3 regions of the Photobacterium carnosum genome follow, and region 2 is predicted to be linked to each of the others. Evidence: predicted binding sites of a transcription regulator. Region 2 holds the regulator's gene; each other region holds the start of a gene.
What was found. The regulator CRP, encoded in region 2, controls carbon source genes, mostly activating them, when cyclic AMP is high. The targets are predictions, from matches to a motif close to TGTGANNNNNNTCACA.

Region 1: the regulator CRP is predicted to act here: its motif matches at 1,814-1,829, upstream of mlc (sugar metabolism global transcriptional regulator Mlc).
Region 3: the regulator CRP is predicted to act here: its motif matches at 1,694-1,709, upstream of deoD (purine-nucleoside phosphorylase).

The regions. Positions count from the first base shown of each region.
Region 1 covers NZ_WMDN01000005.1:121,123-125,419, forward strand. Annotated here, with positions in the region: gene asnS (asparagine--tRNA ligase) at 1-706, opposite strand, end outside; gene queE (7-carboxy-7-deazaguanine synthase QueE) at 970-1,650, opposite strand; gene mlc (sugar metabolism global transcriptional regulator Mlc) at 1,924-3,138, shown strand; gene GLP24_RS07090 (LysR family transcriptional regulator) at 3,135-4,037, opposite strand; gene GLP24_RS07095 (LutC/YkgG family protein) at 4,181-4,297, opposite strand, start outside.
Region 2 covers NZ_WMDN01000008.1:15,017-19,313, forward strand. Annotated here, with positions in the region: gene GLP24_RS09440 (phosphoribulokinase) at 92-961, shown strand; gene GLP24_RS09445 (OsmC family protein) at 1,038-1,442, opposite strand; gene crp (cAMP-activated global transcriptional regulator CRP) at 1,825-2,457, shown strand; gene GLP24_RS09455 (hypothetical protein) at 2,653-2,835, shown strand; gene GLP24_RS09460 (DUF1338 domain-containing protein) at 2,915-3,712, opposite strand; gene astD (succinylglutamate-semialdehyde dehydrogenase) at 3,753-4,297, opposite strand, start outside.
Region 3 covers NZ_WMDN01000001.1:421,752-426,048, forward strand. Annotated here, with positions in the region: gene GLP24_RS01855 (hypothetical protein) at 27-425, opposite strand; gene GLP24_RS01860 (copper chaperone PCu(A)C) at 569-1,045, shown strand; gene GLP24_RS01865 (DUF3283 family protein) at 1,140-1,346, opposite strand; gene deoD (purine-nucleoside phosphorylase) at 1,798-2,508, shown strand; gene GLP24_RS01875 (lactate dehydrogenase) at 2,725-4,215, shown strand.

The DNA.
Region 1 (4,297 bases), on a different contig from region 2:
CAGCACGGAATGTTGGACCAAATGTGTATACTTTACTTAAAGCACAAGCATAAGTTTCAGCATTTAATTGACCAGATACCGTTAGGAATGTTTCTTTGCCAAAGAAGTCTTTGTCAAAATCCACTTCGCCTTTGTCTGTCATTGGCAAGTTTGCCATATCTAGCGTAGACACACGGAACATTTCACCAGCACCTTCACAGTCAGACGCTGTGATAAGTGGTGCAGACATCCAAATGAAGCCTTGTTCGTGATAGAAGCGGTGAATAGCTTGAGACAGGCAGTTACGAACACGAGCAACAGCACCAATTACGTTAGTACGTGGGCGTAGGTGTGCAACTTCACGTAAATACTCAATAGAGTGACGTGTTTTTGCCATTGGGTATGTTTCAGCATCTTCTACCCAACCAACAACTTTAACGGCTGTTGCTGCGATCTCAAAATCTTGACCTTTAGCTGGAGAGGCTACAATAGTACCAGTGACTTCAACAGAGCAACCTGTTGTTAATTTAAGTACATCTTCCTGGTAATTATTTAACTCATTAGAGACCACGGCCTGAATCGGGTCGAAACAAGAGCCGTCATAAATGGCAAGGAAAGAAATTCCAGCTTTGGAATCACGACGTGAACGGATCCAGCCTCGAACAGTAATTTCACTGTCAATTGCTAGCTTACCGCTTAATACGTCTGTTACAGGCGCGTAAGTCATGTTTAAGTCATTCTCCGTTTAGGCACTTCACTTTGGAATTAAAGTATTACGTGCTTAAAGATATCGTTGTATAAGTAATATTACCTTTCTTACGTCAAGCATCAAGCATTGATCTCATTAGATTGATAAATTGATGTTGGAAAGTGGGAATTTACACATAAGGTTGGTTAAGAAATGATCATTTTGGCAATGATAAGTAAATTAAGTCTTATCATTGCCTTGTTATTCTCTAGCGTAATACGGTGCCACGAAAGTGGTTGATGCTAAGCGATGGCTAAATATTTATGGGTTTGGATTGATAAACGCCAATTACGAGTAATACAGGTTTCGATACATAGTTCAGTTGAACGTGGCTTTTGACTGATAGGCTGTAGGGCTATTGTAACATCGTTACGTAGTTTTGCCGTAGCTAACAAAGCGTCTAATTGCTCAATATCTTTATGAGTACCAACGGGATGTTTGATTTCATTAGCACGTACTAAAGCTGACGTTAATACGGGTAATTTTGCTTTCATATTGATTTTAGGTGATACCGTAACCCAGGTTTGGTCACTGGTTAAAATCTCTGAGGTACCACTGGTTTCAATTTGGCAATTAAAGCCTGCAGCTTCTAATGCTGCGGTTAGTGGTCGTAAGTCATAAATACAAGGTTCACCACCCGTAATGACGACGTGTTTAGCCGTGTAGCCTTGATCAATTAATAGCTTAACAATGCCATCAGCGTCAAGTTGTGTCCAAAGTGGTGAGTCTTCTGTTTTTACTATGATACGTTCAATGCTGACTAAATTTTCTGGCTCTGCTGTCCATGTTTGTTTGGTATCACACCATGAACAACCAACCGGGCAAACTTGTAAACGAATAAAAATAGCAGGAACACCAGTGAATACACCTTCACCTTGAATGGTTTCGAAGACTTCATTAATTTTGTACACGTAAAACCTCATATTCTCATATCGCTACTTTGTGCCAGTATAATTTAGGTGTCACTAGTGAGTGATACCAGGCTAAAGCACGGAAGAGATTAAATTTACTAATTGAAATTATACTCAGCGAAATGCCGATTTATTATTATGTCAGAAGCGAAAGCGGAAGTCTTTAGGGATTCCTCGTGACGGCGGTCACGTCCTGAGTACAAGAGACTTCACAATTAGTTCGCAAAGTAAAAAAATTGAAAAACAAATGATATTTATTACTGTTTTTCCTCTAGGAGTATCGACATGTATGTCGCTCAGCCAGGTCATATTGATCATATAAAAAGAAATAATGCCGGGAGCGTATATAAACTTATTGACCTGTACGGACCTATTTCACGCATTGAATTATCTAAACGTAGTCAATTAGCGCCAGCTAGTATTACTAAGATCACGCGTGAATTAATTGAAGCACATTTGATAAAAGAGACTCAATATCAAGAAACTACTAGCCGTGGACGACCCGCTATTGGGCTTGTTCCTGCTAATGAAGGCTGGCAATTTTTGTCGATTCGATTAGGGCGTGGTTATTTAACTATCGCTTTGCACTCATTAAGTGGTGATATTATTATTGAGGAACGCCAAAATATTCAGCAAGTACAACAAGATGATGTGGTTGCTAAATTATTGGCTGAAATTAATGCATTTTTTGCTAATCATGTCAGTGCTATTGATCGTATTTCAGCAATAGCAATTTCACTGCCTGGATTGGTCAATGCTATTGACGGGATTGTTTTACAAATGCCGCATTACACTATTAAAAACTTACCGTTAAGCGATATTATTCATCAGGCAACTGGATTACCTGTTTTTGTTGGTAATGACACTCGTTCATGGGCATTAGCTGAAAAGCTATTTGGTAATTCACGTGGTATATCAAATTCTATTTTGGTGTCAGTGCATCATGGTGTTGGGGCGGGTATTATTTTAGATGATACGGTGCTTCAAGGTCGTACAGGTAATATTGGTGAACTCGGTCATATTCAAATTAAACCTTATGGTAAGCGCTGTTTTTGCGGTAATCATGGTTGTTTAGAAACGGTAGCAAGTTTAACTGCTGTTTTAGATCAAACCTTAACCCTTTTACAAGAAGGGCATTCTTCGGTATTAACAGCATCAACCCTGACCATTGAGGCTATTTGTGATGCTGCGGTGGCTGGTGATTCCCTTGCTTGTCAAATTATCATTGATCTGGGACACCATCTGGGTCAGGCGATAGCAATTATGGTGAACTTGTTTAATCCCCAACGTATTTTAATTGGTGGAGAATTTAATCGCGCCAAATCTGTGTTATACCCCGCGATTATGGAGTGTATTATTTCCCAAACATTGCCTATTTATAATCGAGATCTTGAACTTCAAGAAAGTTGTTTTTATACCCAAGCAACCATGCCTGGTGCTGCCTTGGTAAAACAAGCCCTTTATGATGGCCATTTACTAATGAAATTAATTGATGGTTAAAATTGCTCTTTAATTTCCATATAGCTTTCTCGAATATGTTCAATAAGCGCTTGAATCCGTTTTGCAGGTTTGCGGGTATAAGGATAAACCGCATAAATACCGACCACTTTTCCCGCATGCGAGGCTAAGACTTCAACTAATTGGCCTTGTTGTAATTCGTTATAAACTAAACAGGTTGGTAAGTAAGCAATACCATTACCGGCCAGCGTGACTTTTTTTAATGCTGCGGCGTTATCTGATGAAAAGTTACCACTGACTTTATGAGTATAAATTTTATTTTGACGGATAAATTGCCAGTCAAAAGGGCCTGAGCTTTGTGGGTTATAACCTAGGCAATTATGACTATTAAGAGCCTTTGGTGTTTCTGGTACGCCATGTTGTTCAAAGTAAGCCGGTGAAGCACAGATAACCCAACGAGAATTAAAAATATGACGTGCAATAAGACTTGAATCTTCTAGAGATCCGGTGCGGATCACTAGATCATAGTTATCAGCGACTAAATCGACAAAATGATTATTAAGTGACATATCAACGGTTAAACCAGGGTGTTTTTGACAAAAGGTTGAGACAGCGTTAGCCAGAACCAATTCACCTGAAATCGTTGGGACTGACATGCGAATTTTACCTGATAGTGCTTCACTATAACCCGTTACTGAATCAAAGGCCGTTTGCGCTATATTACTGATACTTTTGGCTCGATGATAAAGCACTTCACCCGGTTCAGTCAGTGTTAGCTTACGGGTAGTACGATAAATAAGTTGTAACCCTAAGCTGGTTTCAAGTTTACTGATACGTTTACTGACAACAGATTTGGTTATGTTATTGAGGTCAGCAACTTTACTGAATGAACCATATTCAATAACTTGAGTAAAAAGAACGAGATCATCAATAGCTGGCATGTCAATATTCCAAGAGTGAAATTATAGCGAATTATACGCGAAAAAAAACGCAGTCCGATAACTGCGTTTTTTCATATTCCCGTTTAAGTGCTTAACCACTAGCATCCTGCTAGTTTGTTTATCACTATTGGTGATAGGTAAAATTACATATCATCAATAATGATGTAGGTGGCAAAGACGGGCCCATGCACACCAACAACTTTGATCAGTTCGATATCTGCAGTCGAACTAGGACCTGAAATGAAATTCACACATGATGG
Region 2 (4,297 bases):
TTAATACCGACATTTCAGCAAACTTGTAGTAACATTTATCACTGTCTATTTTTGTTATTCATCACGTAATAATCACAACAACAGGTGAGTTATGTCGGTAAAACACCCTATTATTGCTGTCACAGGTTCATCAGGCGCGGGCACAACCACCACCTCTGAAGCCTTTCGCAAGATGTTTAATATGATGGACATCAACGCGGCATGGTTAGAAGGCGATAGTTTTCATCGCTTCACTCGCCCAGAAATGGATTGTGAAATCCGTAAAGCTAAAGATCAAGGTCGCCACATCAGTTATTTCGGCGCTGAAGCCAATGATTTCGAGCAATTAGCCCACTTTTTCGAACAATATGCTCAAGACGGTAGTGGCAAGTTTCGGCGTTACCTACATACCTTTGATGAAGCCGTACCTTATAATCAAATGCCCGGAACATTCACCCCTTGGCAACAGCTTGCTGAAAATACCGATGTATTATTTTATGAAGGGTTACATGGTGGTGTGGTTGATGGGGAAACCAATGCAGCCCAACATGTTGATTTACTGATTGGCATGGTGCCGATTGTTAACTTAGAGTGGATTCAAAAGATCATTCGCGACACTCGCGACCGCGGCCATTCAAGAGAAGCGGTAATGGAATCGATAGTGCGCTCAATGGATGACTACTTAAATTACATCACCCCGCAATTTTCTCGCACCCATATTAACTTTCAACGAGTCCCTACGGTGGATACCTCAAACCCTGTTAGCGCCAAAGGTATTCCAAGTTTAGATGAAAGCTTTGTGGTGATCCGTTTTCGTGGCTTAAAGAATGTCGACTTTCCGCATTTATTGGCGATGATTCAAGGTTCATTTATGTCACGTCACAACACCCTTGTTGTCCCCGGTGGTAAAATGAGTTTTGCGATGGAATTAATTATGCGCCCGCTGCTCGAACAATTAATTGAAAACGGCAAAATAGCGTAATCATTACCTATATTAATTAACCATTACTTTGTTAGATTAACGGTCACTGGTATCAGCAACCGTAATCATCATCGTGTTACGCCACAACAATCTCATAACTGTGGCTCATTTCGACACCTTGACCCAGCATTAAACACACTGAGCAGTATTTTTCGAGAGAGTCTGCCACCACTTTACTCACTAGCTGATCATTTAAATCATGACCAGTGACAACAAAGTGTAAATTTGCATGAGTAAAAATTCGAGGGGCTTGTTCACGACGTTCAGCTGAGATTTCAACTTCACAACCAGTGATCTGCTGCTGTAATTCTTGTAAACCACTAACAACATCAACTGAACTACACCCTCCCGCAGCCATTAATACTAATTCCATTGGACTTGGGGCTTTTTCACCGCCATTACCATCTAACACAACACTATGACCCGATGCAGATTGACCTACAAACGTCATATTTTCTAACCACTTCACACGTGATTGCATATTTATATCCTTGAGCTATATTCTTCAGAAATTCAGTTCATTTTCATTGACAATTTCATCAATGTAAACAGTGTTTATTTTGTTTTATGTTAATAATGTTGCATATTTATATTTGTAAAATTAGAGAGTAAAACCACTTTAAAACGGCACGTTAGGCAACTAAGTCACAACGATGTGATCACGTGCACACTTATCTCTCATAAATGAGCAAGTCTGCTCGATCAATATCAAGAAAAAGCTGCAGAAAAAGGATACACTCTAAGCCAGTTCAAGTTAACTCACAGCCTAACCGCTGAGTGAGTAACCCTGCCAACACACCATTTTGTTGAGTTATATCTACAGAACATATTGTTGGGCAACATATGCAGAGGAAGTTAGTAATATGGTTCCAGGTAAACCGCAAACAGATCCAACTTTAGAGTGGTTTCTTTCCCATTGTCACATTCACAAATATCCATCAAAGAGTACGTTAATTCACGCAGGTGAAAAAGCAGAAACTTTGTACTACATCGTGAAGGGTTCTGTTGCTGTATTAATCAAGGATGAAGAAGGTAAGGAGATGATCCTTTCTTACCTAAACCAGGGCGACTTTATTGGTGAACTCGGCTTGTTCGAAGATGACCAAGAACGTACAGCTTGGGTTCGTGCAAAAAGCCCTTGTGAAGTTGCAGAAATTTCATTCAAGAAATTCCGTCAGTTAATTCAAGTTAATCCAGATATTTTAATGCGTCTATCTGCTCAAATGGCATGTCGTTTACAAGTGACAAGTCAAAAGGTAGGAGATCTTGCATTCCTTGATGTAACTGGTCGTATTGCACAGACACTACTTAACCTTGCAAAACAACCCGATGCAATGACACACCCTGATGGCATGCAAATTAAGATCACTCGTCAAGAAATTGGCCAGATCGTAGGTTGTTCTCGCGAAACAGTCGGTCGTATTTTAAAAATGCTGGAAGAGCAAAATCTTATTTCTGCTCACGGCAAGACTATTGTGGTTTACGGTACACGCTAATTATTTTAGTAATACCAAGATCACCGATGAAACCGCAGCTTATGCCTGCGGTTTTTTTTGATCATTTCCCCCTTATGGTCACACCCAAAAGCAATCATTGAGCACATCTGCATTACTGTTAAATTTTAACTTGTAATAGCATCTATTTATGCTACATTTCGCTCACAAATGGATTTTAAATCAATAATGGTCAATATGGATATTGAACGCTTTTCTGCTAATAGTTACACCACAGTACCTGGGGTATTAACCAGTCAACCAACAACCATTGAAATGACAGGGTTTAGTGATAGTCGTTGCTACCTTGAACAACAAACAGGATTACGCCGCTGCCCTGCTGATGAATCAGGAGTTTGGGGTTCGCCGCTAGATAATTAATTTTATTCTAAACAGCACTTATATGACGCAGTGCTGTTTTTTATTACGCGATAGTTCACTTTGTACCGATGAATGCTTTCTATTCACGATCCGTACTTTCAAATATCTTATTTGCTGAAGCAGTCACAAACCCTGAATATAATTCACCATTGGTTTGCGGGTAACGTTTAGCAAATTCATAAAATCCACCCGATATTTTATGAATACCATCTCTAAAACTCACTCCTACTACATCAGCCATAGTTGCTGATTGCTCTAACATTACTTCAGCATTACCTTTAATTTCGCCCCCAGCCTGATTAATCACAAACTGGTTATGACGTAATAAATGATTCACCTCCTCAAGATCAGAGAACTGCTCTAATTGATTAATATTGACCGTAAAATGATTAGCCCCAAAACCATGCGCCGCAACCCATGCCGCATATTCACTTTCAGCGGCTAAAAATTGATAGGTTGCAAAATCAAGTTGCCACGGACGACCACTATAAACAAAATCAGGTTTGCGAAAATAAGCATCATCAACCTGATCGAGCAATGTCCGTATCATTTGTTGTAATTCTGCAGAACACCCCGCTAATTGTAATTCACTGATAAAGACTTTTGGCAGTAACGGATTGGAATGAATAAAGGATTCTGCATACAACTTTTTAGCATTAAAATGATATTTCGCTTGTGGCTGGTACCCCAAGGCAATAAATGGCGCGGCAATTACCGCTAAGCCACATTTGGGTAATCCAAAACTACGCAATGCTATATGATCATTGAGTAACGCCGCGTCCTCAGTTAACAACTGCTGTATTTGCACCGCAGAGGGGCATAACCGTTGACTATAATCGCGCCATAAACTATCAAAAAGTTGGGTAATAGATTCCATAATCAGCCTGCCTATTGAAAGTATTATCACTCATTAAACCTTAGCTCAAGCTTACTCCTGGCGCTAATTGAGACGGTAATTGCACATCATCCCCCTCAACAGATGCCATCGGATAAGCACAATAATCAGCCGCATAGTAAGCACTTGGACGAAGATTACCTGATGCGCCAGGGCCACCAAAAGGCGCGTCACCACTCGCTCCCGTTAACGGTCGATTACGATTCACAATTCCAGCGCGAATATGTTCAATAAAATATTGCCATTGCTGGCTATCAGTGGAAATTAACCCAGCGGCTAATCCATAACGGGTTTGATTAGCACTCGCGACCGCTTGAGTAAAATCGACATAACGACTAACGTGTAATAACGGTCCAAAATATTCTTCATCCGCGAGTTCACTAATAGCACTAACATCGATAATCGCAGGCGTCACAATTGCGCCTTGTCCTCGAGTTGCCATTAATAAAGCAACGCCACCCGCATCCAAGAGTTGTTGTTGATGCAATATGATGTGATCTGCCGCCACAACAGAAATTAATGGTCCCATAAACGGTGCTGGGGTTGCTAATGGATCGCCCACCAGCA
Region 3 (4,297 bases), on a different contig from region 2:
GCTTAAAAAGTCAGTTTTATGCTACATCAACCTTTAAGGCGATCAACAATCAGCGGTACTAACGACGTATAAGCATACCAAGCGACCGCAACAATGATCACTGTCCACACAATGCGAGATACCCATTGAGTTCGTTGCATATGGCGTGACGGATCTGGCTCTCCACAATGAGGACAAAAATGAGCACGACGAGACACCGTACCATCACAAGCAGGGCAATCTGTTAAACGTTTAGAACGTGGCTTTGTCATAGTTTCAGTCACTACCCTATCATTAACAATATCAGAACGAGATGCTGGTTGACTAAAATCAGGGGTATTCGCCGGCGGCGCATTATGCCCAGAACGTTTTTCCGCATGTAATGAGAACGACATTTCAGGTTTATCATTATCGTTATCAAGAGCAGAAAATTCAGTTGTTTTCACGATTTCTCACCATTTGATTAATTTTCGCACATATAATACGCAATATTAAAATAATAATCTTCATTTAAGCCTTCAGTAATAATACATTAATACTAGACTATTAGAATGAAGTAACGGCACATCATGAGCAAAGGATAGCCATTATGTTAAAAGTATTGATCACTTTATTTGCGATAATCGGCCTCGTTATTCCAACAGTAGTAACCGCAAAAAACATCGAAATCACTCAACCATGGTCAAAAGCAGTGCCACCAACCTCAAATGTCGCGGCGGCCTTTTTGTCCATTATCAATCATGGCAATATTGACGATACCCTTATTGCGGTACATTCGCCTATTGCACAAGTAGCTGAACTACATACTTTAAATAATAACAATGGACTAATGCAAATGCGGCAGGTAAAAGCGATTAATATTACCGCTAACCAGCAACAACAATTAGCCCCTGGCGGATTCCATGTAATGTTAGTTAATCTCACTGAAGTACCAACGCTTAATTCCCATTTTCCGCTAACATTAACCTTTAAACATGCTGGTGACATAACCGTAAGTGTTGCAGTTAAACCCGCGACATACACAAGTAATGGTCACAATGAACAGCAGAATGTTCTTCATCATTAACGGGCATCAATATTTATATTCATAACAGCGTACATCATTCTCTATGCACTGTTATTTAACTTATTACGACTATTTAGCCTATTAATAGTGCGTATTAATTAACACCCATTAAGGTTTTATATTTCATAATAGCTTGCTGACAAAAATCACGCTCATCATCATCTTCAATATTATTAGTTAACATCGCAAAAGCCTCATAACCTACTTTGCTGTTTTTCACTTTCCAAACGGTATAAGAAGCTTGCTTATCTAATTCGATACGCATTCTTTCAGTATCTGATAACTGGGTTAAATTATACATATTATTCTCAAACTGCCTTTTTTGTTAATTCTACCCAAGATCATGATCAACAAGAACCTCTTTCAGCATTGATTATTTAATTGACCTTTTTCGTACTAAAAATGCCATCTATTAGCAGATTTTTCATGCAATCCATTACATTTTCAGGTTTGGTAACTTTTTAATGGCCGAAATAAAAAACACACCCATAAAAATAAATTGATTATTTATCATAAAGTTAAGCATTGACATAATTCAAAATAACTTAATTCCGCATTTAATCGCCCATAAAAAAGAAAACGATACCCTTCACGTTTTCAACAGATTTGGTAATCAATATCGAAAATCTAACAAAATAGCCTTATTTTTGTGATCTAGATCTCAAGATTTGAATATTTTATTCCATAAACTACTAACATAAATTGAAGCACAACCTTTGCTTCTGAATAACTCATAAACCTAGGAGCTCTTCATGGCTACTCCACATATCAATGCTGAAGTTGGCGATTTTGCAGAAACAATTTTAATGCCGGGTGATCCACTTCGTGCACAGTTTATTGCAGATACTTACCTAGAAAATGTAAAACGTGTATGTGATGTTCGCGGCATGTACGGTTTCACTGGTACTTACAAGGGTAAACCTGTATCAGTAATGGGTCATGGCATGGGTATTCCATCATGCTCAATTTACGTTCACGAACTAATCAAAGATTTCGGTGTTAAAAACATCATTCGTATTGGTAGCTGTGGCGCAGTTCATGATGACGTTAAGTTAATGGACGTTATTATTGCAATGGGTGCTTCAACTGACTCTAAAGTTAACCGCATCCGTTTTGCTGACCACGATTTCGCTGCTATTGCTGACTACCACTTATTGGAAACAGCAGTAAACCAAGCGCGTGCACAAAATGTTGCCGTTCGTGTCGGTAATGTATTCTCTGCTGATTTATTCTACAGCCCAGAAGTTGGTTTGTTCGATAAAATGGAAAAACTAGGTATCCTAGGTGTAGACATGGAAGCGGCTGGCATCTACGGTGTTGCGGCAGAACTTGGTGCTAAAGCACTGACAATTCTTACTGTTTCTGATCACATTAAACGTGGTGAGAAATTAAGTGCAGAAGCACGTCAACATTCATTCAACGAAATGATGAACGTAGCGCTAGAAACTGCAATCAATCTATAGTCTCTTTCGACAGTAATATACCGTCGGTAATAATGAGCCTATAACGAACAGACTATAGAAAGTGAATAATGTGCCTTTTGGGTACATTGTTCACTTTTTTTATGCCTGCGAGTATTTACAGCAGTCAACAGCATGATAACTGTTAAGAATATCTCTATATCATTATTTCACTTAGGTATAATCACGCTTTCTTAAACTGCAATTAGGCAATGCTCTATGACTTCATCTTCATTACCCACAACTCTAGATCAATTGCCGCCAGCTTGTGATGATATTCAGTTCAATTATTGTAAAACAGTTGCTTGTGCTAATTTTAGCCGTACCGAACCACAGTTATACGTACTACAAAATAGTAATTTACAACGTCCCGTTCTTATTTGTCGTGAATGTGGTGCGTTTCCGCCAGTACTCAGTAATCATGATGTTGTTGCAGAAAAACAGCGCTTAAAACTAGAACAATATAGTGGTTTAGCGGCCTGTTCAAATAATGACTGCCCGCATAATGGATTACCTGTTCTCACTTACCGTCAGTATTATCATGCTTTTGGTTTCAGCGGCGAACGTCAACGGTATCGTTGCAAGGCCTGTCATCATACTTTTGTTGATCCGTGGTCGAGCAGTAATAATAAACACCAATTACAACAAAAATTATTAGCGTATTTATTTACAGGTTATACGGTAAGAGAAATTTGCCGACGCCTAACAATGAACCCTAAAACTTTTTATGATCAACTGAACAAGATTGCTGCACGTTGTCGCCGCCAACTAACGATTTTTGATGCCCGTTTAAGTAAACAATCACTAGCACGTCAACTGGCAACCGACCTTACACCATTGCAGCCACAGAGTAATAATGGCGTATTATGGATAGCAACTGCTGAGGTCAATTCAGGTTATGTGATGAGCCAGCACGTCAATTATCAAACGCAACCTGTAACCACATCAGTCACTCATCACGACGCATATCAACTTGGCACCCGTTTTATCACGCCTCATAACAATCAGACATCAAACTACACTCCGATATTATCGCAAGGGTTACTCGCCCATATTGATACCACTTATCGACAAATTTTAGCCCGTAAAAATATGGAAAATCCTCTTAGCGGTAACGTTACGATTAATTATCCAACCAAAGGGTGTCTTATTCGGCCTCAATACACGGTATATAGCCATTTTCTATATTTACGTGAATTGCTCAATCCAAACATTCCTACTTTAACGGTGTTTATGCCCCAAGAAACCTTATTACGTTCTGCTTGTTTATCTGTTTTTATTGATCGTATTAATAACCATACTATTGACCCACTTTATGTGGTTGAAGATCAGCAATGGCAACACGGACAACACGCTGAAAAAATTGATATCGTATTAATGGGATGGTGGCGAGATCGGTGGGCATTTAGTCGTAATAACAGCGGCAGTAAAGGTATCTGTCATCTTGGTGGCAATAAAAAAGATCAACAGCATTGGTTAACGATTGCCAGCCATCATGCAGCAACAACTTATCAACAGCGTTTTTATAATCAGTTTAACCATATGGTTAATGAGCCACGACGTAAACTGCGCCCGGCTAGCTTATTACCATTATTGGATATTTATCGTGCTTGGCATAACCTTTGCCATCAAAATAAAGCCGGAATAACCCCCGCGCAGACGCTGGGCTTAATGTCTTCACCGATGACGCTAGAACAGTTATTGCAATAACGAATTTCATTGATAAAAAAACCGCTACAGCAAGCGGTTTTCATTAATTTATTTGTAAACTAGACAATAATCTATAAGTCTT